One region of the Thiofaba sp. EF100 genome, then DNA from elsewhere that is predicted to be linked to it. Evidence: predicted binding sites of a transcription regulator. Region 1 holds the regulator's gene; each other region holds the start of a gene.
The links. Region 1 encodes sigma-54, which starts transcription at its own class of promoters, with help from an activator protein. Its sites were predicted from a motif close to TGGCANGNTNCNTGCTT; they were not measured.
Positions count from the first base shown of each region.

Region 2: the regulator sigma-54 is predicted to act here: its motif matches at 7,523-7,539, upstream of cynS (cyanase).
Region 3: the regulator sigma-54 is predicted to act here: its motif matches at 7,403-7,419, upstream of fliE (flagellar hook-basal body complex protein FliE).

Region 1 covers NZ_JBAJEY010000001.1:580,990-590,877, reverse strand. The annotation lists gene V6D91_RS02880 (PTS sugar transporter subunit IIA) at 91-612, opposite strand; gene V6D91_RS02875 (RNA polymerase factor sigma-54) at 612-2,090, opposite strand; gene lptB (LPS export ABC transporter ATP-binding protein) at 2,169-2,909, opposite strand; gene lptA (lipopolysaccharide transport periplasmic protein LptA) at 2,906-3,424, opposite strand; gene lptC (LPS export ABC transporter periplasmic protein LptC) at 3,405-3,980, opposite strand; gene V6D91_RS02855 (HAD-IIIA family hydrolase) at 3,977-4,504, opposite strand; gene V6D91_RS02850 (KpsF/GutQ family sugar-phosphate isomerase) at 4,501-5,475, opposite strand; gene V6D91_RS02845 (formylglycine-generating enzyme family protein) at 5,568-6,446, shown strand; gene V6D91_RS02840 (hypothetical protein) at 6,443-7,021, shown strand; gene V6D91_RS02835 (ABC transporter ATP-binding protein) at 7,024-7,836, shown strand; gene mlaE (lipid asymmetry maintenance ABC transporter permease subunit MlaE) at 7,833-8,612, shown strand; gene mlaD (outer membrane lipid asymmetry maintenance protein MlaD) at 8,621-9,097, shown strand; gene V6D91_RS02820 (TolC family protein) at 9,094-9,888, shown strand, end outside.
Region 2 covers NZ_JBAJEY010000004.1:192,277-202,164, reverse strand. The annotation lists gene V6D91_RS08850 (form I ribulose bisphosphate carboxylase large subunit) at 1-1,267, shown strand, start outside; gene V6D91_RS08845 (ribulose bisphosphate carboxylase small subunit) at 1,323-1,679, shown strand; gene V6D91_RS08840 (CbbQ/NirQ/NorQ/GpvN family protein) at 1,870-2,676, shown strand; gene V6D91_RS08835 (VWA domain-containing protein) at 2,822-5,188, shown strand; gene V6D91_RS08830 (hypothetical protein) at 5,311-5,697, opposite strand; gene V6D91_RS08825 (histone deacetylase) at 5,841-6,983, shown strand; gene cynS (cyanase) at 7,027-7,470, opposite strand; gene V6D91_RS08815 (OsmC family protein) at 7,780-8,343, shown strand; gene V6D91_RS08810 (acyl-CoA dehydrogenase family protein) at 8,402-9,538, shown strand; gene V6D91_RS08805 (FAD-dependent oxidoreductase) at 9,680-9,888, shown strand, end outside.
Region 3 covers NZ_JBAJEY010000003.1:121,429-131,316, forward strand. The annotation lists gene V6D91_RS07335 (flagellar hook-length control protein FliK) at 1-1,129, opposite strand, end outside; gene fliJ (flagellar export protein FliJ) at 1,140-1,598, opposite strand; gene fliI (flagellar protein export ATPase FliI) at 1,659-2,981, opposite strand; gene V6D91_RS07350 (flagellar assembly protein FliH) at 2,996-3,730, opposite strand; gene fliG (flagellar motor switch protein FliG) at 3,762-4,814, opposite strand; gene fliF (flagellar basal-body MS-ring/collar protein FliF) at 4,804-6,567, opposite strand; gene fliE (flagellar hook-basal body complex protein FliE) at 6,626-6,952, opposite strand; gene fliE (flagellar hook-basal body complex protein FliE) at 7,037-7,369, opposite strand; gene V6D91_RS07375 (methyl-accepting chemotaxis protein) at 7,505-9,163, opposite strand; gene V6D91_RS07380 (sigma-54-dependent Fis family transcriptional regulator) at 9,225-9,888, opposite strand, start outside.

The DNA of each region.
Region 1 (9,888 bases):
GGCGTGTCCCCAGGGGGCGGCACCCGCAGGGCGAGAAAGACGCCATGCAGGCTGAGGATGCCTGCGGCTGAGGCCGACTCCGGGGCAGGGTCAGGGGGGTCCGTGCTCATGTTCTTGCTGCGTGCCACTGCCGGAAGCGTCCTCCACGCTGGCTACTTTGCGGGTCAGCAGGCTGAAGGCAATCTCGCTGTTCTGCGCCTGGCGGATGGCGGTGCAGAATTCGGGGTCACTGAAGCGGCGGGCGAGCTGGCCGAGGATGGCCAGGTGGGCCTCTTCCCCGCCTTCGGGGACGAGGATGGCGAAGATCAGGCTCACCGGGACGCCATCCGGGCTATCGAAGTCGATCCCGTTCTCAAGGCGCATGAAGGCGCCCACCGGGGCCTTGAGGGCGGGCAGTTTGCCGTGCGGGATGGCGATGCCGCGGCCGACGCCGGTGCTGCCGAGCCGTTCGCGGGCCAGCAGGGTATCGAAGATGGCCCACGCTTCGAGCCCTTCCTGGGCGCCGGCGACGATCTGGCTGACGAGCTCAAGCGCGCGCTTCTTGCTCGAGCATTCCTGGTCGAGCTTGACCCGCTCGGGGGTGAGGATGTCGGCAATGGTCAGGGTCTTCATCAGCAGAGACGCTTGCGCTCGTTGGAGGGGGGGATGCCGAGGGACTCGCGGTATTTGGCGACGGTCCGACGGGCGACGTTGATGCCTTCGGCCTCCAGCAGCTGGGTGAGACGACTGTCGCTCAGCGGCTTGTTGGCCGGTTCCTCCGCCACCAGCTGCTTGATCCGGGCGCGGATGGCGGTGGAGGAGGCCTCTCCGCCATCCGCGGTGCCCACGTGGCTGGAGAAGAAGTGCTTGAACTCCACCACGCCGCGCGGGGTGTGCATGTACTTGTTGGTGGTGACGCGGGAGATGGTCGACTCGTGCAGTCCCAACTCCTCGGCGATCTCGCGCAGCACCAGGGGGCGCATGGCGGCCTCGCCGTGCTCGAAGAAATCCTGCTGGCGGCGCACGATGGCCTCGGCCACCGCGAGCAGCGTTTCATTGCGGCTCTGCACGCTCTTGATGAACCAGCGCGCCTCCTGCAGGGCGTTGCGCATGTAGTTCATGTCCTCACCGCGGCGGCCGCGCTGGATGAGGCCGGCGTACAGGTTGTTGATGCGAAGTTTGGGGGTGACCTCGGGGTTGAGTTCGACCCGCCACTGCCCTTGGATGCGGCGCACGATCACGTCCGGGATCACGTATTCGACGTCCTGACTGCGCAGTTCGGCGCCGGGGCGTGGGTTGAGTCCCTGCAAGACCTGCAGGGCCGCCTTGAGGGCCTCGGCGTCGATCTTCAGCAGGCGCTGCAGGCGGACGTAGTCGCGGCTAGCCAAAAGGTCGAGGTGTTCGAGCAGGCGCGCGGCATCGCTGTGGGCCGGGGTGGGGGCCTCGACCTGTCGCAGCTGGATCGCGAGGCATTCGCCGAGGTCGCGCGCCGCGACGCCGGGCGGGTCGAACTGCTGGACGAGGTGGAGCATGGCCTGCGCCTCGTCCAGCTCGACATCCGGCAGGTCCCGACGCAGGCCCTCGACGATGCTCTCCAGGGGCTGCTCGAGGAAGCCGTCCTCGTCCACGGATTCGATGATGGCGGTGGCAATCTGTTGGTCGCGCGGTGAGAGGGGGGTGAGCAGCATCTGCGAGAGCAGGTGGTCGTGCAGGCTTTCCTGCCCGCTGCTGGTGTAGCTGAGGAAGTCGCGCTCCTCGTCCTCCGCGCTGCCCTTGCTGTAGCTGGTGCTGCCGTCGGCTTCGAAGATGTCATCCCAGCGGCTGTCGAGGGGCAGCTCCTCGGGCATTTCCTGGCGCGGGGCCTCGAGGTCGAGGGTGGTGTCTGCCTCGTCCAGGCGGGTGGTGGGCAGGGCCTCATGGGCTTCGATGGCAGCCGGCTCGGTCTCCTCGCCGCTCTCGTCTTCGATCTCCAGCATGGGGTTGGCCTCGATGGCCTGCTGGATCTCGGTCTGCAGTTCGAGGCTGGAGAGCTGGAGTAGCCGGATGGACTGCTGCAGCTGGGGGGTCATCGCAAGCGATAGCCCCTGTCTGAGCTCGAGTCCGGCCTTCATGCCTGCATCAATGGGATGGTCATCATGGCGTCATTCTAGCGCGAAGCGTTGGCGGGGTATGCAGTCTGAGCGTCATGCTCACAGGCTGAACTGTTCGCCAAGGTAGACCTCGCGCACGCGCGGGTCGGCGAGGATGGCCTCCGGCGTGCCCTCGGCCAGCACCCCCCCGGCATGCATGATGGTGGCGTGGCTGCAGATGCGCAGGGTCTCGCGCACGTTGTGATCGGTGATCAGCACGCCGATGCCGCGTTCGGCGAGGTGGCGGATCAGGCGCTGGATGTCCAGCACGCTGATCGGGTCCACCCCGGCGAAGGGCTCGTCGAGCAGCAGGAAACGCGGCTCGGCGGCCAGGGCACGGGCGATCTCGACCCGCCGCCGTTCGCCGCCGGACAGGCTCAGGCCGAGGCTGTGGCGCACGTGGCTGATGTGCAGCTCTTCGAGCAGTTGGTTGCAGATCGTCTGCCGATCCGAGGCGCGGCGTAGATCCGCTCGCAGTTCGAGCACGGCGAGGAGGTTGTCCTCCACGGAGAGCTTGCGGAAGACGGAGGGCTCTTGCGGCAGGTAGCCGACGCCGAGGCGGGCGCGGGTGTGCATTGGCAGGGAGGAAATATCCTGGTCGTCGAGCAGGATCTTCCCGCCATCCGGCTTCACCAGGCCGGTGATCATGTAGAAGCTGGTGGTCTTGCCCGCGCCGTTCGGTCCCAGCAGGCCGACGATCTCGCCGGTGCGTACCTCGAGCGTCATGGCGTGCACCACGGTGCGCGCGCCGTAGCGCTTGTTCAGCCCCTCGGCGCGGAGGGTGTGGCCGGGAGTGCTCACGGTTTCTTGCCCTCGCCGGCACTGCGCGGCTGCAGGGTCATGCGCACGCGGTCGCTGCCGCCGGCACCGGCGTCCACCACTTCGTTCTTGAGGTGGTAGACGATGCGCTCGCTGGCGAGGGTGTCGCCGGCCCGCTCGATCCGCGCCTGGCCGCTCAGGGTGATGATCTCGTCGAGGGCCTGGTAATCCATCCTCCGGGCTTCGCCGCGGATGGGCTGGCCCGCATCGTCGCGGTCCTGGTAGATCACGGGACGCCCTTCGAGGATGGCGCGGTCGAACTGGCCGTCGCGCAGGTGGATGGTGGCCTTGTCAGCCGTCAGCGTGAGCTGGCCCTGGGTGATGATGACACGCCCCTCGTAGGTGGCCTCGCCGCCCTTGTAGTCGGTGTGCTTGCGGTCGGCCTCGATCGAAAGCGGCAGCTTGCGGTCGGCGGAGGCCGCGTGGGCCTGGGGCGTGAGCCACAGCGGGGCGAGGAGCAGGGTGGCGAGGAGGATCTTAACGACGGGGCGGTTCATGGCGATCATGCACGCGGCCTTCCTGCAGGAGCAGTTGTTGAGTGAAATCGGCGGAAAAGGCCGCTGCCTGGCTTTGCCAGTGCAAACCTTCCGCCGTCATGGGTTGTTGACTTGCGGCGGTGCGCGCGACGAGGTCGAGGGCCACGTCGCGCGCTTGCAGCCGCAGGGCATCGGCGGGTGGGACCTGCTCGCGGTCGAAGGTCACGGCTCCCTCGAGCCACGCGTGCCTGCGGTCGTCGTCGAGGCGGGCCTGCTCGGCGCGGAGATGCCACATCCCCTGCTCGCCCTCCCCGGGGTGGACGAGCAGTTCGGCCTCGCTCAGCAGGTAGGCACCGCTCTCCGCCCGGTGTTCCAGGTGGGTGCCGAGGGCCTCGTAGGCGATGCGCCCCTCACGGTCGAACAGCCAGGCGTGTGGCTGGGTGAAGCTGTGGTCAGCGCCATGCAGGCGCGGTGTGGCTGTGGGCAAGGGGCGCTGCAGGGCGCCGTTGGCCAGGACGGCCAGTAAGGCGGCCCCGCCAAGCAGGCTCCAGAACAGTGCCTCTTGCCGGAATCTCATGCCAGGTAGCGCGCCAGCAGGGCATCCAGCCTGCCCTGGGCCTCGAGGATCAGATCGCACAGGTCACGTACTGCGCCCTGGCCGCCGCCATGCTCGGCAATCCAGTGGCAGTGACGTTTCACGATGCCGGGGGCGTCCTGCACGGTGGTGGCGAGGCCGACCCGGCTTAAGACCGGCAGGTCGATCACATCGTCGCCCATGTAGGCGACCTGTTCGTGCGCAAGGTCCAGGCGCTCGATCAGGGCAAGATAGGTGGCGCGTTTGTCGTGCTGGCCCTGGAAGACGTGCGGGATGCCAAGGTTGTGCATCCGGTGCGCGACCGCGGGCGAGCTTCGCGCGGTGATGACGCCGACCTCGATCCCCGCCTCCATCAACAGCTTGAGGCCGTGTCCGTCGCGGGAGTGGAAGGCCTTGATCTCCTCGCCGTCGGCATTGAAGATCAGGCGACCGTCGGTGAGCACCCCGTCCACGTCGAACAGGGCCAGGCGAATCTTGCGGGCGCGGGCGAGGATGTCCTGCATCAGGCCACCCCGGCGCGCAACAGGTCGTGCATGTTGAGCGCACCCACCGGCCGGCGGTCCTCGTCGACCACGATCAGGGCGTTGATCTTGTGCCGCTCCATCAGGCCGAGGGCCTCGGCTGCCAATATCCCCGCCGGGCAGGTCTTGCCGCCCGGGGTGTAGAGCTCATCGATGCGTGCGCCGCGCAGGTCGATGTCGGCATGATCCAGGGCGCGGCGCAGGTCGCCATCGGTGAACACCCCGGCAAGCCGCCCATCCGCACCCACCACGGCGGTGATGCCGAGCCCCTTGTGGGTGATCTCGACCAGCGCATCGCGCAAGGGGGCACCCAGGGAGACCTTGGGCAGACGCTCGCCGCTGTGCATGATGTCGCGCACGTGCAAAAGCAGGCGGCGGCCCAGGGCGCCCCCCGGATGGGAGAGGGCGAAGTCCTCCGCGGTGAAGCCGCGCGTCTCCAGCAGGGCCACCGCCAGGGCATCGCCCATGGCGAGGGCGGCGGTGGTGCTGGCGGTGGGGGCGAGGCCGAGCGGACAGGCCTCCTTGTCGACTCCGACATCGATGTGCACCTCGGCCTCGCGCGCCAGGGTGGACTGCGGGCGGCCGGTCAGGGCGATCAGCGGCACCCCCAGGCGCTTGATGATCGGCAGGATGGCGAGGATCTCCGGGGTCTCGCCGGAGTTGGACAGGGCCAGCACCACGTCCTGGCGGGTGATCATGCCCAGATCGCCATGGCTGGCCTCGCCTGGGTGGACGAAGAACGCGGGGGAGCCGGTGCTGGCCAGGGTGGCGGCGATCTTGCCGCCGATGTGCCCCGACTTGCCCATGCCGGTGACGACCACCCGACCTTGGCAGGCGAGCATCAGCTCGCAGGCGCGCACGAAGGCCTGATCCAGCCGCGCGGTCAGGCGGACGAGGGCGGCGGCCTCGGTGTCGAGCACGGCGCGGGCCAGGCCGAGCAGGCGGTCGGGATGCATGGGGTGGGTGTCTTGGGTTGAGGGAGTCAGGAACAAAAGTATACCGAAGCCGAGGGCATGACCTGAAGGCAGGTATTGATACAATGCTCCCCATGGAAGAAGTGGACGTACCAACATTCGAACCCGAAGCTGCCCGCGCCAGCGAGCTCGGCTGGGATGCGGCGCGTGCGCGGCAGCGCGAGGCTGCCGCGCGCCTTGGGCTCGAGGTCAGCTTTCGCGACCGGGTCGAGGGGTTCGAGGGGCCGCTGCTTGCCCTCGTACCGTCCGGTTACTTCTTCATGGGGGCGCCCCCCGAGGAGTACGCCCGCCAGGCGTGGGAAGGGCCGCAGCACAAGGTCACCGTGCTGCACGACTTCGCCCTCATGCGCCATGCCGTGACGATCGGGGAGTACGCGCGTTTCTACCAGGAAACCGGCCACCCTCGTCCGCGCCGCTACAGCTGGACCGATCCAGATCTGCCGGCCTTCAATGTCAGCTTCCAGGATGCCCAGGCCTATGCCGAGTGGCTGTCGCAGCGGACCGGCCAGCGCTATCGCCTGCCGACCGAGGCCGAATGGGAGTACGCCGCGCGGGCGGACACCACCACGGCGTTTGCCTTCGGCGACAAGATCCACCGCAGCGAGGTCAACTGCGCCGGCGGGCTGCATTGCACCCGTGGGTTCTACCTCTGTGGCCCCAGACGTCCGGTGCCGGTCGGCAGCCTGCCGGCGAACGCCTGGGGTCTGCATGAGATGCACGGCAATATGCAGGAGTTCGTGCTTGATCACTGGCGCGAGGCCTACAGCGGTGTGCCGCGCCTGGCGCACGAGGCCTGGACCGGTAGCACCACCCGTCTGCGCGTGGTGCGCGGCGGCTCGTGGTTCGATGCGCCCGGCATGTGCCGCAGCGCCGCGCGCTGGTTCCGTGAGCTGGGCGAGTTCGATCTCAACCTCGGCTTCCGTCTGCTGCGCGAACTGGAACCCTCGGCATGATCCGGCTTGGGGGTTTTGACTGGCGCCATGCCGCCTGGCAGGGCGGGTTCTATCCCGAAGATCTGCCGGAAGACTGGCGGCTGACCTTCTACGCCAACGAATTCGATGCCCTCGGCCTTGCGGCGGAGGCGTGGCTTGCGCCCTCCCTGGAGGAGCTTGCCGGCTGGGTGAAGGATACACGTGAGGGCTTTCGCCTCTATCCCGAACTGCCCGCCCGGCGGGTGCCGGACCTCGAGGCGCGCCTGAAGGCCCTGGGCCCGCGCCTGGGCGCCACCCTGGCCGGGGAGGGGTGCCCGCCCGAGATCATCGCGCTCGCCGGGCGTTTCGCCCCGGTATGGGCGCAAGCCGCGATGGAGGGCCTGCCGCCGGTGGCCCACGACTTCGTCGAGGCGTTGGAGCCTGGCCGTGCCCCGCTGGTCGTGCTCGAGTCCTCGCGCGTCGACCTGCGCGCCGCGCGCAGGGTCATGGAGGTGCTGGGGCCGCGCGATGGCGTTATTTTGCTGCGCGATGCCGGCACGGCGCTCGAATCGCTGCAGGGGCTGCGCACCCTGCGCGACCTCTTGGGATGGCAGTGAGCATGGGCAGCGATAATCTGATCGAGGTCCGCAACCTCACCTTCCGGCGTGGCTCCAAGGTGATCTTCGATGACCTGAGCCTGACGATCCCGCGTGGCAGCGTGGCGGCCATCATGGGGCCGAGCGGCACCGGCAAGACCACCCTGCTCAAGCTGATCGGCGGCCAGCTGCGCCCGGATGCCGGCGAGGTCTGGGTGGACGGGGTCAACGTGCACAAGCTGCGCCACGCCGAGCTGTTCGAGCTGCGCAAGCGCATGGGCATGCTCTTCCAGCATGGTGCACTCTTGACCGATCTGTCGGTGTTCGAGAACGTCGCTTTCCCGCTGCGCGAGCACACCCGTCTGCCGGAGTCGATGATCCGCGATCTGGTGCTGATGAAGCTCAATGCGGTGGGGCTGCGTGGTGCGCGTGATCTGATGCCCGCCGAGCTGTCCGGCGGCATGGCGCGCCGGGTGGCCCTGGCGCGGGCGATTGCCATGGACCCCTGTCTTGTGATGTACGACGAGCCCTTCACCGGCCAGGACCCGATCACCCTCGGTGTGCTGGTGCGGCTGATCCGCAGTTTGAATGACGCCCTCGGCCTGACCAGTATCCTCGTCTCGCACGACGTGGCCGAGGCCACCTCGATCGCCGACCAGGTCTACGTGCTGGCGGACGGCAAGGTGGTGGCCTCGGGCAGCCCGGCGCAGGTGCATGCGAGCGAATCCCCCTGGGTACGCCAGTTCATGCAGGGGTTGCCGGACGGCCCGGTGCCGTTCCAGTACCCGGCCCCGCCACTGGAGGAAGATTTCCTGGTTCGGGGGAGGGTCGCATGATCCGTGGATTCGCCCTGCTGGGCCGGCGCGCACAGGATGCCCTGGCGCGGCTCGGTCGCCTGCATCTGTTTTTGCTTGCCCTGCTGCCGGCCCTGCCGGCGGGGCTGCTGCGCCCGCGCCTGGTGGTCGACCAGCTGTTCGCCATCGGCGTGCTGTCCATGCAGATCATCCTGGTCTCCGGCTTGTTCGTCGGCCTGGTGCTGGGGCTGCAGGGCTACAACATCCTCACCACCTTCGGCTCGGCGGAGTCGCTCGGCGTGGTGGTGGCGCTAAGCCTCGTGCGCGAGCTCGGGCCGGTCATCACCGCCCTGCTGTTCGCGGGCCGCGCCGGCTCGGCCATCACCGCCGAGATCGGCCTGATGAAATCCACCGAGCAGCTCGCCGGGATGGAAATGATGGCGGTCGACCCGCTCAAGCGTGTGGTCGCGCCGCGTTTTCTGGCTGGTTTCCTGGCCATGCCCCTGCTCGCCGCGCTGTTCTCGGCCATCGGCGTGTTGGGTGGGTATTTCATCGGCGTCGGCCTGCTCGGGGTGGATGCCGGGGCCTACTGGTCGCAGATCGAGTCGCGTGTCGATTTTCACGAGGACATCGTCAACGGCGTGATCAAGAGCCTGGTGTTCGGCATCGTGGCGATCTGGATCGCGGTGTTCGAAGGCTTCGACTGCGTGCCGACACCCGACGGTGTCAGCCGCGCCACTACCCGCACCGTGGTCAATACCTCGCTCGCGGTGCTGGGGCTCGATTTCATCATGACCGCGTTGATGTTCAACGTGTGAGGGACAGCATGAAGTACGACACAACCATGCGTGACGTTTGGGTAGGGCTGTTCGTGGCCCTGGGACTGGCCGCGCTGGTCATGCTGGCGCTGCGGGTCAGCAACCTCGCCAGCCTGTCTAATGATGCGGGCTACCGGGTGGTCGCCCAGTTCGACAACATCGGCGGGCTCAAGGTACGCGCGCCGATCAAGCTGGCCGGCGTGGTGGTCGGGCGGGTCGAGTCCATCAGCATCGATCCTGCGACCTTCCGCGCCGAGGTTGGGCTGCGCATCGAGAACCGCTACGGCATCCTGCCGAAGGATACCTCGGCCGCCATCTACACCTCAGGACTGCTGGGCGAGCAGTACATCGGCCTCTTACCTGGGGCGGAGGAGGCCGTGCTCAAGGATGGCGACCGCATTACGATCACCCAGTCCTCCATCGTGCTGGAGAACCTGATCGGCCAGTTCCTGTACAACAAGGCTGCCGAAGGAGAGAAGAAATGAGAGGGATGCGTGCGATCTTGTTGGCTCTTATAAGCCTGCCGAGTCTGGCGCTTGCTGAGCCGTTGACCCTAGAGCGAGCCGTGGAGTTGGCCTTGCAGGCTGACCCGCGCATCCGCGAGCGCGAGGCGGTGGTCGAGCAGGCCCGCGCCCTGCTCGACGAGGTCAAGGGGCATGGTGGGCTGAGCCTTTCAAGCAACCTCTACCTCTCCGCCGTGGAGGCGGTGAAGGGAGGCTTCTTCAAGGAAGGTACCTTGGAGCCGCGCAGTGACGCGGGTGAGTTCAAGAACGGTCTCTCCCCGCTGGTCGGCCTGCAGCTGGCGCTGATCAAGCCGCTCTACACCTTCGGCAAGATCGAGCACTACAGTGCCGCCGCAGAGGGCAATATCAGCGTCAAGCAGGGCGAGGTGAAGGTTGCGCGTGCGCAGACCCAGATGGATGTGCGCCGTGCCTGGTACGGCCTGCTGACCGCACGCGAAAGCCGCGCCTTCCTCGAAGACTTGGACAAGCGGGTTGACGGCGCCATCGAGTCCTTCGACCGCCGTGCCGCCAACGGTACCCCGCCGCGTCAGGCCGACCGTTTCGCGCTCGAGGCGGTGAAGGGGCTGGTGGGCCGCTACCTGGCCCAGGCCCGAGCGATCGAGCAGGTGTCGCTGGACGGGCTCAAGACCCTGATCGGCCTGCCGCTGTCCGCCACGCTCGAGCTGGCCGATGCGCGGGTCGAGCCGGTTGACCTGCCCGAGGGCTCGCTTGATGAAATGGTCAAAAAGGCCCTCGCGCAGCGCGCCGAGATG
Region 2 (9,888 bases), on a different contig from region 1:
CGAGTCCTCGACCGGCACCTGGACCACGGTGTGGACCGACCTTCTGACCGACCTCGACTACTACAAGGGCCGCGCCTACAAGATCGAGGACGTACCGGGTTCCGACACCGAGTTCTACGCCTTCATCGCCTATCCGATCGACCTGTTCGAGCCGGGTTCCGTCGTGAACGTGTTCACCTCGCTGGTGGGCAACGTGTTCGGCTTCAAGGCCCTGCGCGCCATCCGCCTGGAAGACGTACGCTTCCCGGTCGCCTACCTGACCACCTGTGACGGCCCCCCGCACGGCATTCAGGTCGAGCGCGACATCATGAACAAGTACGGTCGTCCGCTGCTCGGCTGCACCATCAAGCCGAAGCTGGGCCTGTCGGGCAAGAACTACGGCCGTGCCGTCTATGAAGCCCTGCGTGGCGGTCTGGACTTCACCAAGGACGACGAGAACGTCAACAGCCAGCCGTTCATGCACTGGAAGCAGCGTTTCGACTTCTGCCAGGAAGCCATCGAGAAGGCCGAGGCCGAGACCGGCGAGCGCAAGGGTCACTACCTGAACGTCACCGCGCCGACCTCCGACGAGATGTTCCGTCGTGCCGAGTACGCCAAGTCCCTCGGCACCCCGATCATCATGATCGACTACATCACCATGGGCTTCGGTGCCACCACCGCCCTGTCCAAGTGGTGTAAGCAGAACGGCCTGCTGCTGCACGTTCACCGCGCAATGCACGGCGTGATCGACCGCAACCCGCACCACGGCATCCACTTCCGTGTGCTGTCCAAGATCATGCGCCTGATGGGTGGTGACCACCTGCACTCCGGTACCGTCGTAGGCAAGCTGGAAGGCGACCGCACCGCGACCCTCGGCTGGATCGACATCATGCGCGAGGAGTACGTGAAAGAAGACCGCTCGCGCGGCATCTTCTTCGATCAGGACTTCGCCTACATGGCGGGCATGATCCCGGTCGCCTCCGGCGGTATCCACGTCTGGCACATGCCGGCGCTGGTCTCCATCTTCGGTGACGACTCCGTACTGCAGTTCGGCGGCGGCACCCTGGGCCACCCGTGGGGCAACGCGGCCGGCGCCTGTGCCAACCGCGTCGCCCTCGAGGCCTGCGTCAAGGCACGCAACGAAGGCGTGCAGCTGGAGAAAGACGGCGGCAACGTCCTGCGCGAAGCGGCCAAGCACTCTCCGGAGCTGGCCATCGCACTCGAAACCTGGAAAGAGATCCGCTTCGAGTTCGATACCGTCGACAAGCTGGACGTAGCCCACAAGTAATGGCCCGGGCGGGCCCGTGGCCCGCCCTCATGAACCTGAACACTGAGGTGACAAAATGAGCCAAGTTCAAGATTACAAGAGCCGTCTGTCTGATCCGGCCAGCCGCAAGTTCGAGACCTTCTCCTACCTGCCGGCCATGAGCGATGCGGACATCCGCAAGCAGGTCGAGTACATCGTCTCCAAGGGTTGGAACCCGGCGATCGAGCACACCGAGCCCGAGCACGCCATGGCCAACTACTGGTACATGTGGAAGCTGCCGATGTTCGGCGAGACCGACGTCGACCGCATCCTGGCCGAGGCCAAGGCCTGCCATGAAGCCAACCCGGGCAACCATGTCCGCCTGATCGGCTATGACAACTTCAAGCAGTCCCAGGGCGCGTCCATGGTGATCTACCGCGGCAACACCAAGTAACTGTCCCTTGGTGATGCGCCCTCCTCCAGGAGGGCAGCCCGATGCCCCGGACAGTCCTCTGGCCGGGGCTTTTTTTCAGGTGTGATGCCGACTGCGGACGACCGCAATCGACATCGCATCCCAACGCCGACCACCGTCGACGTCGATGATGTGAATGACACTTAAGCATCCCTTGCAGGAGGAGACGACCATGCTTGATCCGCTCGCCCAATACCGCGTGACCAAAGAGCCGTACTACGAGCCGCAGGCCGACGAGATCGCGCTCTACGAGGCCGCCTACGAGAACCGTCTGCCGGTCATGCTCAAGGGCCCGACCGGCTGCGGCAAGTCTCGTTTCGTCGAGCACATGGCCTTCCGCCTGGGCAAGCCGCTGATCACCGTGGCCTGTAACGAAGACATGACCGCCGCCGACCTGGTCGGCCGCTGGCTGCTCGACAAGGACGGCACCCGCTGGCAGGACGGCCCCCTGACCATCGCCGCGCGCCTGGGCGCCATCTGCTACCTGGATGAGATCGTCGAGGCCCGCCAGGACACCACCGTGGTCATCCACCCGCTGACCGACCACCGCCGCACCCTGCCGCTGGACAAGAAGGGCGAGCTGATCGAGGCCCACCCGGACTTCCAGCTGGTGATCTCCTACAACCCCGGCTACCAGAACCTGATGAAGGATCTGAAGCAGTCGACCAAGCAGCGTTTTGCCGGCCTGGACTTCGACTACCCGGGGGCCGAGGTGGAGGCCAAGGTCATCGCCAAAGAGGCCGGCGTGGATGCCGCCACGGCCGAGAAGTTGGTGCAGATCGCCCAGCGCGCGCGCAACCTGAAGGGCCACGGCCTGGACGAAGGCATCTCCACCCGCCTGTGCGTGTACGCCGGCAAGATGATCGCCAAAGGCGTCGAGCCGCGCACCGCCTGCCGCATGGCGATGGTCAGCCCGATCACCGACGACGCCGACATCCGCGACACGCTGGACGCGACCATCCACACCTTCTTCAACTGAGGTTCATCACTCCCTCTCCCCTCGCGGGAGAGGGCTGGGGTGAGGGGGCAAGCCGTGACACATCTGTCGCGGTCAAACCCCGCATCACCCTCTCCCCAGCCCTCCCCCTGCGAGGGGGAGGGAGCCACTGCCGGAGGATGCGACCATGTCCATCGACCTCAACGAATTCATCGCAGGCTTGCCCTGCGCGCAAAAATCGCACGTCCTGCGCGATGCGCTGGAAGGAAGCTACGCGGAAGCGCAGCGCGTGATGTCGCCCCAGGGCCTGAAGACCTACCTGGATGGCGTGACCGCCCTGTGCAACATGGGCAAGGGCGACGACGTGATCATCTCCTTCCTCGAGGAGATGCCCGAGGTGGTGCGCGAGATCGGCGAGGATGCCGTCGGCGAGTCGGTCTACACCGTACTCAAGCTGTCCTCGCAGACCTCCGGTGCCGTGCTCGCCCTGCTGTTCGCCAGCCTGCCGACCGCGGCCCGCCGTCTTGGCGACATCGCCGTCTACAAGGGCTATCTGAGCCTGATCGAGCGCATGGTGGCGCTGGCCCCCCGTGGCCTGCGCCCCATGCTCGACCACATCGATGAGCTGCTCACCAAGCTCACCCTGGGTGGCCTGCGCCGCTGGGTGATGTACGGTGCGGAGACCTACAAGCGCGACTTCAAAGGCCAGATCGCCTACTTCTCGCTCGAATCCTCGGACGCCATGAGCGTGCTGCAGCGGGAGCGGCGCGGCATCCTGTTCATCGACGCGCAGCGCAAACTGCAGATGTACCTGCGCGCCTTCTGGAACCGCGAGTTCTACCTGCGCCCGACCTCCGGCGACTATGAATCGAAGGAAGGCTACAAGCCCTACATCGAGAAGGGCGCCATCTTCGTGCCCGATGCCTACGACGATCATGACGGCATCGCCGGCATGGAGGTCTACCGCGCCGCCGCCGCGCACGCCGCCGCGCACGTCTATTACACCACCGCCGCCATCCAGGCCGACGGCCTCAACCAAATCCAGCGCCTAGTGGTATCGGTGTTCGAGGATGCACGCGTCGAGGAACTCGCCATCCGGCAGTTCCCCGGCCTGCGCCAGCTCTGGCTGTCCCTCCACCCGAAGCTGGACCCGAACGGCTGCCCGCCGCACATGGATGAACTCATCCATGACCTGCTCTGCCTCTCGCGCGGCCTGCTCGACCCGGACTACGATCCAGGCAACGACCTGCGGCGGCAGTGGATCACCCGCTTCCATGAGGAGATGGCCAAGCGCCCGCAGGATAACCAGCTCGCCTGGGATCTCGGCGTCACCTACTGCGGCCAGGTCAGTCAGCGGATCCCGGCGCGCATCTCGTCGGCCACCATGGCGGGCCTGCCGGTGCTCTACCGCGACGACAACCGCTTCATCTGGGAATTCGCCGAGCTCGACTGGGAAGGCGAAGGCAAGGACTACACCCCGGCCAGCCAGCGTGCCAAACGCCGCCACGTCAACGTGATGGAGTTCGTCGATGCCATCGACTCGGAGATGACCGGCGACATGGATGAGGACGGCGAGATCCTCGTCCTCTCCACCGAGCTGTACCCCTACGAGGATCAGGGCATCAGCTACAACCAGATGGAGGGCAAGGAGCCCGTGCTCGGCCCGTTCCACTACCACGAGTGGGACTACCAGGTGCAGGTCCACCGCCCCGACTGGACCACCGTGTACGAGCGCCGCCTGCCGCGTGGCGACCGCGACGAAATCGACCGCATCCTGCGCGAGCACAAGGGTGTCGCCGCCCGCCTGCGCCACATCATCGACATGCTCCAGCCCAGGGGCCTTGTGATCGAGCGCAAGCAGGCGGAAGGGGACGATCTGGACCTCGACGCGGCCGTGCGCTCGATGGTGGATTATCGTATGGGCATCACCCCGGACGAGCGCGTCCACCTGCGTCGCATCCAGAAGGTACGCGACGTGGCGGTCATGGTGCTGATGGACCTGTCGCAGTCGACCAACGACTACGTGCGCGGCACCGAGAAGACGGTGCTGCAGCTGACCAAGGAGGCGACCACCCTGCTCGCCTGGGCAATCGACGGCATCGGCGACCGCTTCGCGGTGCACGGCTTCGCCTCCGACAGCCGCCACGACGTGCAGTACTACCGCTTCAAAGACTTCTTTGAACCCTGGGACGACAATGCCCAGTCGCGGCTTGCAGGCATGACCGGCCAACTCTCCACCCGTATGGGTGCTGCCCTGCGCCACGCGGGGCGCCACCTGGCCAAGCAGCAGGCACAAAAGAAGCTGATGCTCGTCATCACCGACGGCGAGCCGGCCGACGTGGACGTGGACGATCCGCAGCACCTGCGTTTCGATACCAAGAACGCGGTGGAGGAGCTCAAGCGCGATGGCGTGATGACCTACTGCATCACCCTCGACCCCCACGCGGATGCTTATGTGTCGCGCATCTTCGGCGACAAGCACTTCACCGTGATCGACAACGTCCAGCGCCTGCCGGAGAAGCTGCCACAGCTGTTTGCCTCGCTGACCAAGTAAGGCGCCAGGCGCCCCAGACGACAAAGCCGGCCATGGCCGGCTTTATTTTTTCGCTCAAGGCTGCGCCCACAAGAAAGCCGGCGTTGGAGCCGGCCTGCTTGCGGTCAGGGATGTGCAAGCGATCAGCGATGCCGATCCAGCCGCTGCAGCCATTCCGGCGGCATCAGCTCCTCCAGGTCTTCCTCCTTGACCCAGCCGTCGAAGTCGCTGGCCGTCAACCACTGCTCCGGGGTCCAGCCCATGGCCTTGGCCTTTTCCAGGGCGGCGGCATGGATGGCCTCATGCTTGCCCCGAAGATCCGCGGGCAGATTGCTCACCATGGCGCCGTACTTGTCCCATTCGTTGGTGACCTGCTCCCACAGCTGTTCAAACTTGTGGCGTGGCCAGTTCTTGCACTGCTCGTCCTCAGGGATCAGACCGAATACTTTGGCGTCGCGGATGATGCGGCCAATCTCGGTGAAGCCACCCCACATGTCCTCGTCGTAGCCACAATAGTTTTGCTGGCGCATGGCGCTCTCTCGCATGGAATTGATTTGCCTTGGATTCTAGCGGAACCTGCCGGCGTTGGACACGGAAAACTGACTGCACGGCAGGTTATTGCCAAACGACCTTACGCTATGTTGCTCCTCAGAAAGACGCAGAGACATCTTCCATGAACACGCCTGCCGAGCGTCGCCGCTTTTTCCATCATTCCCTCGCCCTGGGCCTCGGCCTTTCGGGGCTGCCCGCCGTGCGGGCAGGCCGCGACCGGCGCGTGGGCGTGGTGACGCACAAGCTGTTCCTGGAGCACGACTGGCCGGGGCACAGGGAAGGGGCCTACCGGCTGCGAGCCATCCTCGAGCGTATCGAGAAAGATGGCCTGCTCGACCGCCTGGTCGCCCAGCCGGTCCGCCCTGCCAGCGAGGAGGAACTGCAGCGCGGCCATACGGAGGGCTACCTGATGGAAGTGCGCGTCGCGAGCGAAGGCGAGCCGGGCTATTTCAACTTCGGCGCGCAGGACAACTACGTCAACCACGCGACCTGGGAGGCAGCCCGCCACGCGGTCGGCGGGCTGATCGACCTGTGCGGCGCGGTCGCCCGGCGCGAGTTGGACAGCGGCTTCGCCCTGGTGCGCCCGCCCGGCCACCATGCGGAGCCGAGCCGGGCCATGGGCTTCTGCTTCGTCAGCAACATCGCGCTCGCGACCCGGGCCCTGCAGGCGCAGGGCCTCAAGCGCATCGCCATCCTCGATTTCGACATCCACCATGGCAACGGTACGCAGGCGGTCGTCGGCCACGATCCGGACGTCCTGTTCCTGGATCTGCACCAGAGCAACCTGTTCCCCGCCCACAGCGGTCGCATCGACGAGATGGGCGAGGGTCCGGCGCGCGGCACCATCGTCAACGCCCCGGTACCACCCTATGTCGACGATGCGGGGCTGCTGGCGCTCTACGACCAGGTCTTCGAACCGGTCATGGCACGCTTCAAGCCGGACATGCTGCTGGTCTCCGCCGGCTTTGATGGCCACTGGCGCGACCCACTCTCCCGCCAGAACATGACCCTGAAGGGCTTCGACGCCCTGAGCCGCCGGCTGGTCGCGTTCGCCGACAGACACTGCGGTGGACGGGTGGTGTTCACCCTGGAGGGCGGCTACGACGGTGAGGTTCTCGGTCACGCCGTGGCCAACAGCCTGCGCGCCCTACTGGGGGATGAGAAGGCCGTCGACCCGATCGGACCGAGCACAGAAGGCAAGCCCACCGCGGACATCGGCGGGCTGATCGAGAAGCTGCGTGGGCTGCATGGCCTGACGGCCTGAGCCGGCTCGTACCCTCTTCGTTCGAGGAAGAGGTGCAGAGGACTTACCAAGCCTTATACGGCAGGAACTTGCCGTTCATGGTCACCACCACGCGGTCGCCTGCGGGATGCTCCTCCTTGTCAATGTGCATAGAGAAGTCGATCGCGCTCATGATGCCGTCGCCGAACTTCTCATGGATCAGCGCCTTCATGGTCGGGCCGTACACACCAACGATCTCGTACAGGCGGTAGATCAGCGGGTCGGTGGGCACCGCCTTCTCCCAGGTCTTGGTCGGGCAAGCCATGATCGCGGCCTTAGCCTCGGCCGGCAGCTCCAGCACGGTCACCAGCTTCTGCGCGTACGCCTCCTTGAGGCTGTTCATGCCCAGGCAGGCCGAGGTGGTGAACACCGGCGACAGGCCGATGCCCTGTGCGATGGCCTCCCAGCTCAGGCCCAGGGCCTCCTTCTTGTCCAGGATCAGGGCGGTCAGGTCTTGTTTGCTCATCATAGCGTGGGTCTCCGGATTGTTGGATCAGGCGAATCGGCGCCTGAAGGTCCTTAAACAAGAACCCTGCCAACCACGAAAAGGGCATCACGACGGCCTTTGTGCCTCTCCACCCCGCACCCGCGCGGACATTGTCCATCGACATTCGGACAATGTCGGCCCATGGCCTGACAATCCGCCCGGCCATCCCTTCGACAACGACAACAAATCCCGCCAAAACCGCGCCAGAACAGCGATTTCCAGAACATGGCACGGGCCGTGCACCTCCAGGACTGCGAACGCAAAACGCAACCGTCCATCCCGGAGAACACCATGAGCACCGTATTCGAAGAACCCATCGCCCCCTCCTGCATCCGCCAAGCCCTGCGCGAGATCGACAAGAGCGGCCTCGCCGCGCTCGGGGAGAAGGGCAAGGCCAATCCGAACGCTGTCATCACCCTGAAGGCCAAGACCGTGTGCGAGGGCCAGTTCCGCAACCTGACCTACATCCGCGACCTGGCCCCGGTGGTGGTGGACGAGCCGCCGCACCTGCTCGGCGAGGACACCGCGCCGAGCCCGTCCGAGGCCTTGCTCGCTGCCCTCGGCGCCTGCCTGGCCGTGGGCGTGCATGCCAACGCCACCGCACGTGGCATCAAGCTGACCAAACTGGAACTGCTGATCGAGGGCGACATCAACGTTACCGCCGTCTGGGGCACAGGCGACCTGGACGAGAACAAGCCACTCGGCTTCACCGCCATCCGCGTCAAGTTCGACGTCGCCACCCTCGACCCGATCAGCAAGGACGAACTGGACGCCCTGCTACAGCACGCCAAGAAGTGGTCCCCAGTCGCCAACACCATGATGCGCCCGGTCGCCCTCGACTGCGCCCTGCTCTGACCTCCCCCGCCCTCCCGTGCACGCGCAGGGAGGGCACACAAATCATCAGGAGATCGCCATGACCGCCGTGACACCAACCCTGAACGAAGCCCCGTCCGCGCCCCTTGAAGGTGAACTGCTGTTCAACCACATCCGGGACATCGTGCGGGACAAGCTCGCCCCCCTGACCGTGAAGATCGACCAAGGCCACTATCCGGCCGACGTGCTGCGCGCCCTTGGCGAGGCCGGGGCCTTCCGCCAACACCTTGCCTCGCAGAACGGTCGCGACACCCACGACCTGCAGACTGCCCTCAAGGTCATGGATATCGTCTCGCAAGAGTGCATGTCCACCGGCTTCATGATGTGGGCTCAGGACGTGGTGAGCTGGTACATCGAGATGTCCGACAATGCCTTCCTCAAGAAGCATGTCCTGCCGCTCCTGGCCAGCGGCGAGGCGCTCGGCGGCACAGCGCTCTCCAACCCGATGAAGTACATGGCCGGCATCGAGGAGCTGTTGCTCTCGGCTGAGGAGATCGACGACGGCTTCATCGTCAACGGCACCCTGCCGTGGGTGTCCAACCTCGGCCCGGGCCACTGGTTCGGCTCCATCTTCAAGGTGAAGGGCAAGAACGCCCGCGACGTGATGGCGCTGGTCAACACCGACTGGGAAGGCCTGACCATGAAGCAGCTGGTGAAATTCACCGGCATGGAAGGCACCGGCACCTACTCACTGCACCTCAAGGACGTGTTCGTCCCCAAGATCCACGTCCTCGGCGACCCGATCCTGCCCTACCTGAAGAAGATGAAGGCCGGCTTCGTGCTGCTGCAGACTGGCATGGCGACCGGGCTGATCGAAGGTTGCATCAAGCTGTGCGAGGACGTTGAACCCAAGCTCGGCCATGTCAACTGCTACCTAGACGACCGCCCAGACGAACTGCGCGAGGAACTCGAGGACGCCCGGGAGGCCATTGCCGGACTGTGCGACGACGTGTTCAACCCCGAGCCCGAGTTCATGCGCAGCGTGCTGGAAGCCCGCCTCCTCGGCTCCGAACTGTCCCTGCGCGCGGCCAACTCCGCCATGCAGCACACCGGCGCCAACGGCTACCTGATCGACGCCCCGGCCCAGCGCAAGCTGCGCGAGGCCTACTTCGTCGCCATCGTCACCCCGGCCATCAAGCACCTGCGCAAGGAGCTGGATGCCATGGCAACGGCCTGAACCCGACCTACAACTTCGTCATCGCGGGCTTGCACCAGCCTCACGTTAGGAGCGAAGCAACGTGGCGATCCATACGCCGCCTGGATTGCCTTGTTCCGATCGCAATGACGGTTTTCTCCCAACTAGCCTGGAATCACCGCCATGACCACCCCACGCTGGATCTGCAAGACCTGCGGCTGGATCTACGACGAGACCACGGGCGACCCGGACAGCGGGCTCGCCCCCGGCACCCGCTTCGAGGACATCCCTGAGGACTGGTCCTGTCCCCTGTGCGGCGTCACCAAGGCGGACTTCATCACCTTGGAGGAATACGCCGCCCAGCGCGCCGCAAGCGGACCGAAGCCCCGCCC
Region 3 (9,888 bases), on a different contig from region 1:
CGCGGGTCAGCGCGTGGGCCGCACCGAAATGCACGTTGGCCTCGTTGCCGCGCAGGTGGAGGTGGATCTCCATGGGGCCGAGATCGACCGGGTTCAGTTCGATGCGCGCGCCCTGCATCTGCTGGCCGAGCATCAGCATCACCCGCTGCCCCACGGCCTCACCGAATTCACGCGGCTGGTGCACTGGGATGGGGATGCGTTCGAGGAAGGGGAGGTCCTGAGGCGTGCGCGGCCTGGACGGATCCGCGGCCAGCAGGGGAGGCATGGCGGACGGGTTATCGGACGACGCGGGGGAGGCTTCGAACCGGGCCATGAGCTCTCCGGGACGGGCCGAAGGCTCCACGTCCCGCACCGGAAGGCCGGGGACTTCAGCCACCTGCTGGGCCATCCGCATCGCCTCGGCCGGCTCCCAGCGCTCAAAGCCGGGGACTGCACCCCGGTCTGCGGCAGGAGGCGTTGCGGCCTGACGCACATCAGGCCCCGCCCCCTCTTTGGGCAACACGACCTGCACCGCTCCACCCATGGTCACTCGCCCGCTTGCCGCCAAGGGAGCCGATGCGCTCGCCGCGAGAAGGCGGGGGTCATCGGAGAGGGGCGGGAGGGGGAGACCGACTGCCATCGGCATGCCTGCGGCGGATACCTCACCCGTCGATGCGGGTAGCTCCTGCGCAGGCTGACGGGCGATATCCGTTACCGGTTCTTCCGGGCCGAAATCCACCTTGGCAAGACCGGAAACAACCGCTCCCGGCGGGATGGGCCCCTGAGCATCCCCCAGCATGGCAAGCAGCTGCTCGATGACCGAGGCCGGCTCCCCTCCCGTATCGCCCCCGGAATCGCCAGAATCGCCCTTGCCCGCGCCCGGGTCGAGCATGGCCTCCAGTACCCGAGCCTCGGGACCATTCACCTCGCCGACGGCCTGGGCATGGTGGATCTCGCGCTGGAACTCGGCCATCAGGCTGGCGCGGGCCTCAGGTGGCATGCCCTCCATCTGCTGCTCCAGGGCAGGAAGCATGGACTGCAGGAAGCCCGCGAAATCGACCGTGCCATCCGCCTGCAGCACCTTGGAGGATGCGCCCTCCATCCCGCCGGGCAGGACGTTCATCAGGGCTTGGAGCAGGCCAGGTTGCATGGGAGGGCCCTCAGCGGGAGGTGGTGGATTGGAACTTCAGGCGCAGGGCGAATTCATCCTGCAGCCGCTGGTCTTTACGCGCCACGCCCTGCGCAATGCTGGCGGAAAGCTTTTCCTCCACCTTCTGCAGGCCACGGGTCCGGGTGCGCTGCTCGTTCCAGGCCAGGGCGAGCTGGGCATGCTCCCTGGCCAGGCGCTCGACCACCTGGCGCTGCTGCCGCACGGCCTCCTCGATGCGGGCCATGAAGGCACGGTAGTTCTGCAGGGCAAACACTCCCGCGCTGCCGCCGGGGTTGAACGACAGCCGGGCCGCGTATTCGCGCTGGTACTCCTCAAGCAGGTTGAGGCGCTGCTGCTGCTCATCCAGACGGGCGCGTGCCTCGGTCATGCGACGCGCAGCCTTGTCCTCCTCCTGGCGGGCGAAGTCGGTCAGGCGCTCAAGGCGTTGCTGGCGTTGCTGCTGCGTCATGTCGCCCTCCTTTTCTTGTCAAGCATAGCCCCCTACCCCTTCGCTGTCATGCCACCCAGGTCATTGCTGAAACAGGCTGAACAGTGCCTCGAGGCTCTCCGCCATGGTGCTGCCGTGGCGCAGATCCTGGCGCAGGAAGTCCTCAAGCCGGGGGTGCATCTCGACCGCGGCATCGATGCGGCTGTCCGTGCCGCGCCGGTAGGCCCCCACGCTGATCAGGTCGCGGTTCTGGGTGTAGGTGGCGGCCAGCTGGCGGAAGCGCAGGGCGGCATCACGCTGTTCGTGCGGGACGATGGCCGGCATCACCCGGCTGACCGAGGCCTCGACGTCGATCGCGGGGTAGCGCCCGGTCTCGGCGATCTCGCGCGAGAGCAGGATGTGGCCGTCGAGGATGGCGCGCGCGGCATCGGCGATCGGGTCCTGTGGGTCGTCGCCCTCGGTCAGCACGGTGTAAAAGGCGGTGATCGAGCCGCCACCTTCCTCGCCGTTACCCGCCCGCTCCACCAGCTGCGGCAGGCGGTAGAACACCGACGGCGGATAGCCCTTGGTGGCCGGCGGCTCACCGATGGCGAGGCCGATCTCGCGCTGTGCCTGGGCAAAGCGGGTGAGGGAGTCCACCAGCAGCAGCACGTTCAGCCCCTGGTCGCGGAAGTATTCGGCAATGCTATGCGCAAGCCAGGAGCCATGCAGGCGCATCAAGGGCGAGGCATCCGCCGGGGCGGCGACCACCACCGCACGGGCCAGGCCCTCGGGGCCGAGGATCTCCTGCACGAACTCCTTGACCTCACGGCCCCGCTCGCCGATGAGCCCCACCACGATCACATCCGCCCGGGTGTAGCGCGTCATCATGCCCAAGAGCACGCTCTTGCCCACGCCGGAGCCGGCGAACAGGCCCATGCGCTGGCCGCGCCCCACGGTGAGCAGGGCGTTGATCGCCCGTACCCCCACGTCCAGCGGTTCGCGTACCGGCGCACGGCGCAGCGGATTGATGGGGCGACCGGTCAGGGGCACCGGATCGCCGGGTGGCAAGGGGCCCTTGCCATCCAGGGGCTGGCCGGAGCCATCCAGCACGCGGCCGAGCAGGCCTAGACCTACCCGCACCCCCATGCTGCGGCCGGTGGGGATGACGCGCGACTGAGGAGCTAGGCCCTGCGTGCCCTCGGTCGGCATCAGGTAGAGACGGTCGCCGGCAAAGCCGACCACCTCGGCCATCAGCTCCTGCCCCCCGGGGCTTACGATCCTGCACTGTTCCCCCACCGGGGCATGGCAACCCTCGGCCTCCAGGGTCAGGCCGACCATGCGCGTCAGCACTCCCTCGACCACGGGGCGGGGCGGCCCCGGGAGATGGGCGGCCCGTTCGCGCAAGCGTTCCGCCAGGCGCATGGCAAGGTCATGCTTCATGCCCCCACGTCTCCGCCACTGCCGTCATCCACGCCTTGCTGGAGGGGGCCTCGGGCCTCCTCGCCCAGCACGCTGGCCACGAGTTGGGCGATGCGCCGGTCCAGCGTGGCATCCACCCGCGAGGTGGGCGTGACGACCACGCAGCCGCCGCGGGCGATGGCGCCATCCTCCTCGATGCGCCAGAACGAGCCGGGGGAGTGGATGGTGGCACGGACCAGGGCGGCATCCTCCGGATGGAGATGGACGACGACCTCGCGCGCCGTCGCGGGCAGGGTGCCAAGCGCCTCACGCACGACTGGGATGATCTCATCCGGCTGGGTCTTCAGCTCCCGCCGAACCAGCTGCTTGGCCAGCGCCAGCGCCAGTTCGATCAGGGCGGTCTCGAGTTCGCCCTCCGTCGCCTCCAGCGGCTGGGTCAGGCTGTCCACCAGTTCCTGCCAACGGGCCGCCCGCGCCTCAATCTCCGCCTGCCCGGCCGCCAACCCCTCCGCGTGGCCGGCGCGATAGCCTTCCTCCCAGGCCTCCCGCTGGATGGCCTCGATCTCCTCGGCCGTGGGCAGGGCGGGCGGCGGCGTCATCACCTCCTCGACCGTGACCCCCTCGGCCGGCGGGGCAGCTTGCTCGCCGGCCTCGGCCGGCGCGTCCATGGAGGGCGGCCGCCAGGGGGTCACCGACCGGCCAGCCACATCCAGCAGACGCGGGGCCTTGCCCGTGGCCTGGGTCAGACTCATGCCGCCACCGCCCTGGACTCAGACCACACCATCACACCATCTCCTCGCCACCGCCGAGGTTGATCTTGCCTTCGTCGGCCATGCGGCGGGCGATCTGCAGGATCTCCTTCTGCGCTGCCTCGACCTCGGAGAGCTTCACCGGCCCCATGGCGTCGAGATCGTCGCGCATCATCTCCGCCGCACGCTTGGACATGTTCTTGAAGAACTTGTCGCGCAGGTCCTGATCGGAGGCCTTGAGGGCCAACAGCAGCTTGTCGGTCGGCAGCTCGCGCAACAGGGTCTGGATGCTGCGGTCGTCCACGTCGATGAGGTTGGCGAACACGAACATGAGGTCCTCGATCTGGGTGCCCACCTCCAAGTCGACACTCTTGATCTCCTCCATGATCCGGGTCTCGATGCTGCTCTCGATGTTGTTGAGGATGCTGGCCGCCACGCGCACGCCGCCCACCTTGGACGACTTGCCGCCCAGCTCGCCGGTGGCCTGCATCTCCATGATGTCATCGAGTTCGATCAAGGCCTGCGGAGGGATGGAATCGAGCGTGGCCACGCGCATGATGATGTCGCCGCGGGTGTTCTCCGGCAGCATGGACAGCACCTCGGCCGCCTGCTCGCCTTCCAGGTGGGAGAGCACGGTGGCGATGATCTGCGGATGCTCGTAGCGGATGATCTCGGCGATCGAGCGCGCATCCATCCACTTCAGCGATTCCAGCGTCTTGCCGCCGGTGCCGCCCATCAGGATACGGTCCATCAGGCTCTCCGCACGATCCTCGCCCAGCGCCCCGATCAGCACCTTGCGGATGTAGTCCGAGGCACCGAGCGCAAGGCCCGTCTGCCCCTCCATGTCGGCGATGAACCGATCCACCACGGCCTCGATCTGCGGCCGGGTGATGTTGGGGATGACGGCCATGGCCTTGCCGATCTTCTGCACTTCGACCGGGTCCAGCTCGCGGAAGATGCTGGAGGCTGCCTGTTCGCCCAACACCATCAGCAGGATCGCCACCTTCTCGGCCCCCTTGAGCCCGACGAGGGGATCGGGGGCCGGGGCGCCCTCGCCCCCGGGACCGGTCGTGATGTTATCGCTCATCTTCACGCGTCCACTGTTTGATCACGGTTGCCACCAGGCGCGGGTCGCGCTCGACCAGCTTGCGCAGGTGCTCGATCTTCTGCATGTAACCCTCGGCGCCCGGAAGCATGGCCAGCAGGCCCTCCTCTTCCTCGGCCACCTCAGCCAGTGCCTTGGCAGCGGCCTCCTCGGCAGGCACCTCGCCGGTGACCATGCCCGGCAGGGCCAGCTGCTCTCCGGCGGGCGGCAAGGCGGCCATTTCGCCAAGCTCGGGCTCCTCGCGCTTCTTCTCGCCCAGTAGGGCGCGCAGCAGGGGACGCGCCACCACGAGGAAGACGATCAGCGCAGCCAGGCCAAGGAGCAGCTGCTTGGCGACATCCCACACCCAGGGCTGGGTGTAGAGCGGGGCCTCCGCCACCAACTCCTCGCCGGTGAACGACACATTGCTGACGGTCACGCGGTCACCGCGCTGCTCATCGAAGCCGACAGCCTCTTTCACCAGCTGGGTGAACTTCGCCAGTTCCTCGTCGGACAGGGGCTTGCGCTCAGTCGTGCCGTTCTCCCCCACGACCACACGATCGTCCAGGACCACGGCCACGGTCAAGCGCTTGACCTCCCCCGGGGCCATCTTCGTGTGCTGGATGTCGCGGTCGAGCTCGAAATTGCGGGTCTGACTCTTGTTGCTCTGCGCCGGCATCTGCAGCATCTGCATGTACTGCTGCGGATTGAGCAGGGGCTGCGGGCCAATGCCGTTGCCCCCCGGCGGCGTGGTCGCACCACCACCTGGCGGCTGGTTGGTCAGCGCCCCGGGCACGCCACCGAGGGCATTGCCACTGCCCACCGTGTTCATCTGATCGCTCAGCTGCTCGCTGCGCACCTTGCCCTCACCCGGGCCGTAGCGTTCGCTGGTACCCTCGCGCTCGGAAAAGTCGAGCTCGGCATTGACCTGCGCCCGCACGCGCCCGGCACCGAGCAGCGGCTGCAGCAGCTGCTCGACCCGGGCCACATAGCTCTGCTCCATGCGGCGGCGGTACTCGAACTGCCGGCCGTTGAGCGCCACACCGCTGCTGGCGATGTCCTCGCTCAACAGGCGGCCGGTCTGGTCCACCACGGTCACATCCTCGGCCTTCATGTTCGGCACGCTGGCCGCCACCAGATTGACGATGGACTGGACCTGCGCCGGCTCCAGCGTGCGCCCGGGATAGAGTTTGACCACCACCGAGGCGGTCGCAGGCATGCGGTCGCGCACGAACACTGACTGTTTCGGCATGGCCAGGTGCACGCGGGCCGTCTGTACCGGATTGAGGGAAGCGATGGTCGCCGCCAGCTCATTCTCCAGTGCGTTCTGGTAGCGCGCGGTCTCCATGAACTGGCTGACCCCAAGGCTCTGCTCCTTGTGCAGGGCGTCGAACCCGATCGGTGCCCCGCCTGGCAGCCCTTGGCCGGCCAATTGCAGCCGGATCTCGTGCAGGCGCTCGGCGGGCACCATGATCTGGCCGGTTGTCCGGTCGATCTCGAACGGAATCCCCGTGGTACGCAGCGCATCAGCCACTTGGGCGGCGTCCTGCGGGGCCATGCTGCCGTACAGCGGCTGCATGCCGCCGTCCTTACCCGACCACAGGAAAAAGCCCAGCCCGAAACTGATCAGGGCCGCAAGACCGATCAGCGCCCCCAGCTGGCGGAAGCTCTTCGACTGCGTGACGGCCTCGACCTGCTCAAGCCAGGCCGGACGAGCTCCTCCCTTCACCTCTGCGGGAGCGGTTTCCGCCAGCATGGAATGATTCGCTGTTTGTGCCTGTTCGGCCATGGTCAGTGCTCCGCTTCAACCTGCCTCAGACCGGCATGTTCATGATGTCCTGATAGGCCGTGACCAGCTTGTTGCGGACCTGGGTCACGGCCGTGAAGGCCAGACTGGCCTTTTGATCGGCGATCATGACCTGCGTCAAATCCACATCGCGATCGCCTATCTCAAAACGATCCGCAAGATCGTCCGCCTTCTCATCGAGGGCATTCACGCCATCGATTGCCGCACGCAGCAGCGCGGAAAAGTCCCCCTGCGCGCGCGCCACCGGGGCGTGTTCAGCCCCGGGGCCCGCCGTGACCTGCGATTGCAGGGTACGCATTTGATGCAGCACATGATCAATGCGCGTATCCATCATGAGGGTGCCCTCCCAAAGGATGCTTCAGGGGGCCAGACTCCCCCAGCAAACTGTGTTCACTCAACATTCGCACCCATCCTCCCATCACACAGGCATATTCATGATGTCCTGATAAGCCGTGACCAACTTGTTGCGCACCTGGGTCACGGCGGTGAAGCCCAGGCTGGCCTTCTGATCAGCGATCATGACCTGCGTCAAATCCACGTCGCGGTCACCGGCTTCGAAACGGGCCTTCAGCTGACTGGAGGCGGCCTGCATGCCATTCACGCCGTCAACCGCCCGTCGCAGGAGGGAGCCGAAGTCATCCCCTCCGGCGACACGCGCAGCCTCGGCACTTCCCAGCTGCAGGTTGTTCGCGGCCTGCGCGCGCATGGCGCGCATCTGGCTTAAAACCTGGTCGATGTTCATGTCGCTCATGGGACACTCCGGCATGCTTGTTCAGACAACTTCAAGCATGAAACGGGCCAAGTTCATCGGTCCCGATGAGCGCTGCGAGCCATGCCCAAAAACAAAGAAGGCGGCCGAAGCCGCCTTGGGAGAGATCGCCCCGCGTCAGACGCGGAACTGCCGAACCAGGCCTTGCAACGACTCGGCCAGGCGTGCGAGCTCCTCACTGCCACGCACGGTGCTCTGCACCTCTTGGGTCGCACCGTGGGCCAGGCCGGAGATGTTGGTCACGCTGCGCGAGATTTCCTCCGCCACCTCGCTCTGCTGCTCCGTGGCATGGGCGATCTGGGTGGTCATGTCATTGATGCGCTCGATGGCCTCGGTGATGGCGACCAGCGCCTCGCCGGCCTGCTGGGCCTGCTCCACGCTCTCCCGCGCCCGTGCCTGCCCGGCCTGCATGACCTCCGCGGCCTCGCCGGTACGCAGCTGCAGGGACTCGATCATCTGCTGGATCTCCTGGGTGGAGGCCTGGGTCTTGCTGGCGAGGTTGCGCACCTCGTCCGCCACCACCGCGAACCCTCGACCCTGCTCGCCGGCGCGGGCGGCCTCGATCGCGGCATTCAGGGCCAGCAGGTTGGTCTGCTCGGCGATACCGCGGATCACGTCCACCACCATACCGATGCGGTTGCCATCCTGCTCGAGCTGGCGGATCACCTGCGCGGCCTGCTCGATTTCGCCGGCCAGGGTCTGGATCGACTCCGCGCTCTGGCTCACCACCTGGCGGCCATTCATCGCCTGGGTCTCGGCCGTGCTGGTGTTCTGTGCGGCATGCTGCGCGTTCTGCGCCACTTCCTGGATCGAGGCGGCCATCTCGTGCATGGCAGCGGCCACCTGGCTGATCTCCGCCTCCTGCTGGTTGGTGGAACGTAGCACCTGCTCGGCTGTGCGCTCGACCTCCTGAGAGGACTGGCGCAGGGCGTTGGCGGAACTGGATACGCGCACCATGCTTTCCTGGAACTTGCCCAGCATTGCGTTCAGCGAGTGGGCCACCGTGCCCAGCTCGTCCGCATGGTCATACTTCACCCGGCGGCGCAGATCGCCATCCTGCTCGATTTCGCGAATGGTACCGCGCAGCAGGTTCACAGGGTGCCTGATGCCCTGGGCGATGAGGAAGAACAAGAGCTGGCCGATCACGGTCACAAGGCCGGTGGCGACGATCTGCACCGTGCGCAGGAAGGACTTGCTCGCCTCCGCATCGGCGTAGACCTTGTCCAGGTAGCTGGAGACATCGCGCTCAAGACGCCCCATGCTCTCGGCCGACTTGGCATAGAGCGACTTGGTCACATGGCCATACTCAAGCCAGCTCCTGCGCAGCAGTTCCTCGCTCCGATCCGACGCGCCCAGCTGGGTCACGATGCGATTCCCTTCCGCCATGAACGCCAGGGTGTCGATGCGGGCCTGCGCAAGCGAGGACTCGAGCTTGGCATACTCCGCGCCCCCTTGGCCCTTGATCTTGCCCAACAGATTCTGGAGCTCGTCGAAGGCCGCTATGGCCGTGCGTTCCCGAGCCTCCATGAGGGCGAAAGTCTGGGCGTAGTCGTCGCCGAGGAAGATGTGTTTGACCAGGCGGCCGTAGTCATTGCGGTCACGATCGACCAACAGGGCATAGCGCTCGATCGGTTCGCCGAGCTTGCTGTAAGCCTCGAAATGCGAGGCGAACTTCCCCACGTAGATCCAGATGGTCGCGGCAATCGCCAAATTGCCGACGATCACGATCATCGCGAGCAGGTTCAGGCGGCCCCGAATCGTCAGATTGTTGAGCATGGTGTGATGTCCCCATTGTTTCATCGTGAGGGGCTCAAGCAGGAAGCGTGCCGTTTTTTTCTTATTCGCGCGCCAGGCCGTACTTGCGCATCTTCTCGACCAGGGTCGTGCGGCGTACCCCGAGCATGCGCGCGGCCTGGGCCACGACCCCGTCGTTGCGCGCCAGCGCCTGGTTGATCAGGCGCACTTCCAGCCCCTCGAGCAAGGCCTTGAGATCCAGGCCCTCCTCCGGCAGGTCGAATGCGTCGGGCCTGATCACCATGGGTGGGGTATCGGCAGGAGCGGAGGAAACATGAGTGTCATGTTGCGCCGCCTGTGACGCTGGATCCACGCCTGCATCCAGCCCCGTGGAAGAGGCCCCTCCCCCCGAGGCCGCGCCATGGGACACCGCCGAGGCAAGCTCCGTAAGGTCGATCCCCTCCAGGTAACGCGGCGGCAAGTCGTGAATCTCCACCGGCTGGTCTGGGTACAGGATGCTCAGGCGCTCGATCAGGTTCGCCAACTCGCGCACATTGCCCGGCCAGGGGTAGCGGGACAGGACCGCCATGGCGCCCGGTGTCAGACTCAGGCTGCCCCGCCCCTCGCGCTCGAGCCGGCCGATCATCTCCTCGACCAGCAGGGGTAGGTCCTCGCTCATCTCGCGCAGGGAGGCCGTCTCGATGGGGAAGACGTTCAGGCGGTAATAGAGGTCCTCGCGGAATTCGCCTTGGCGGATACGTTCCTCC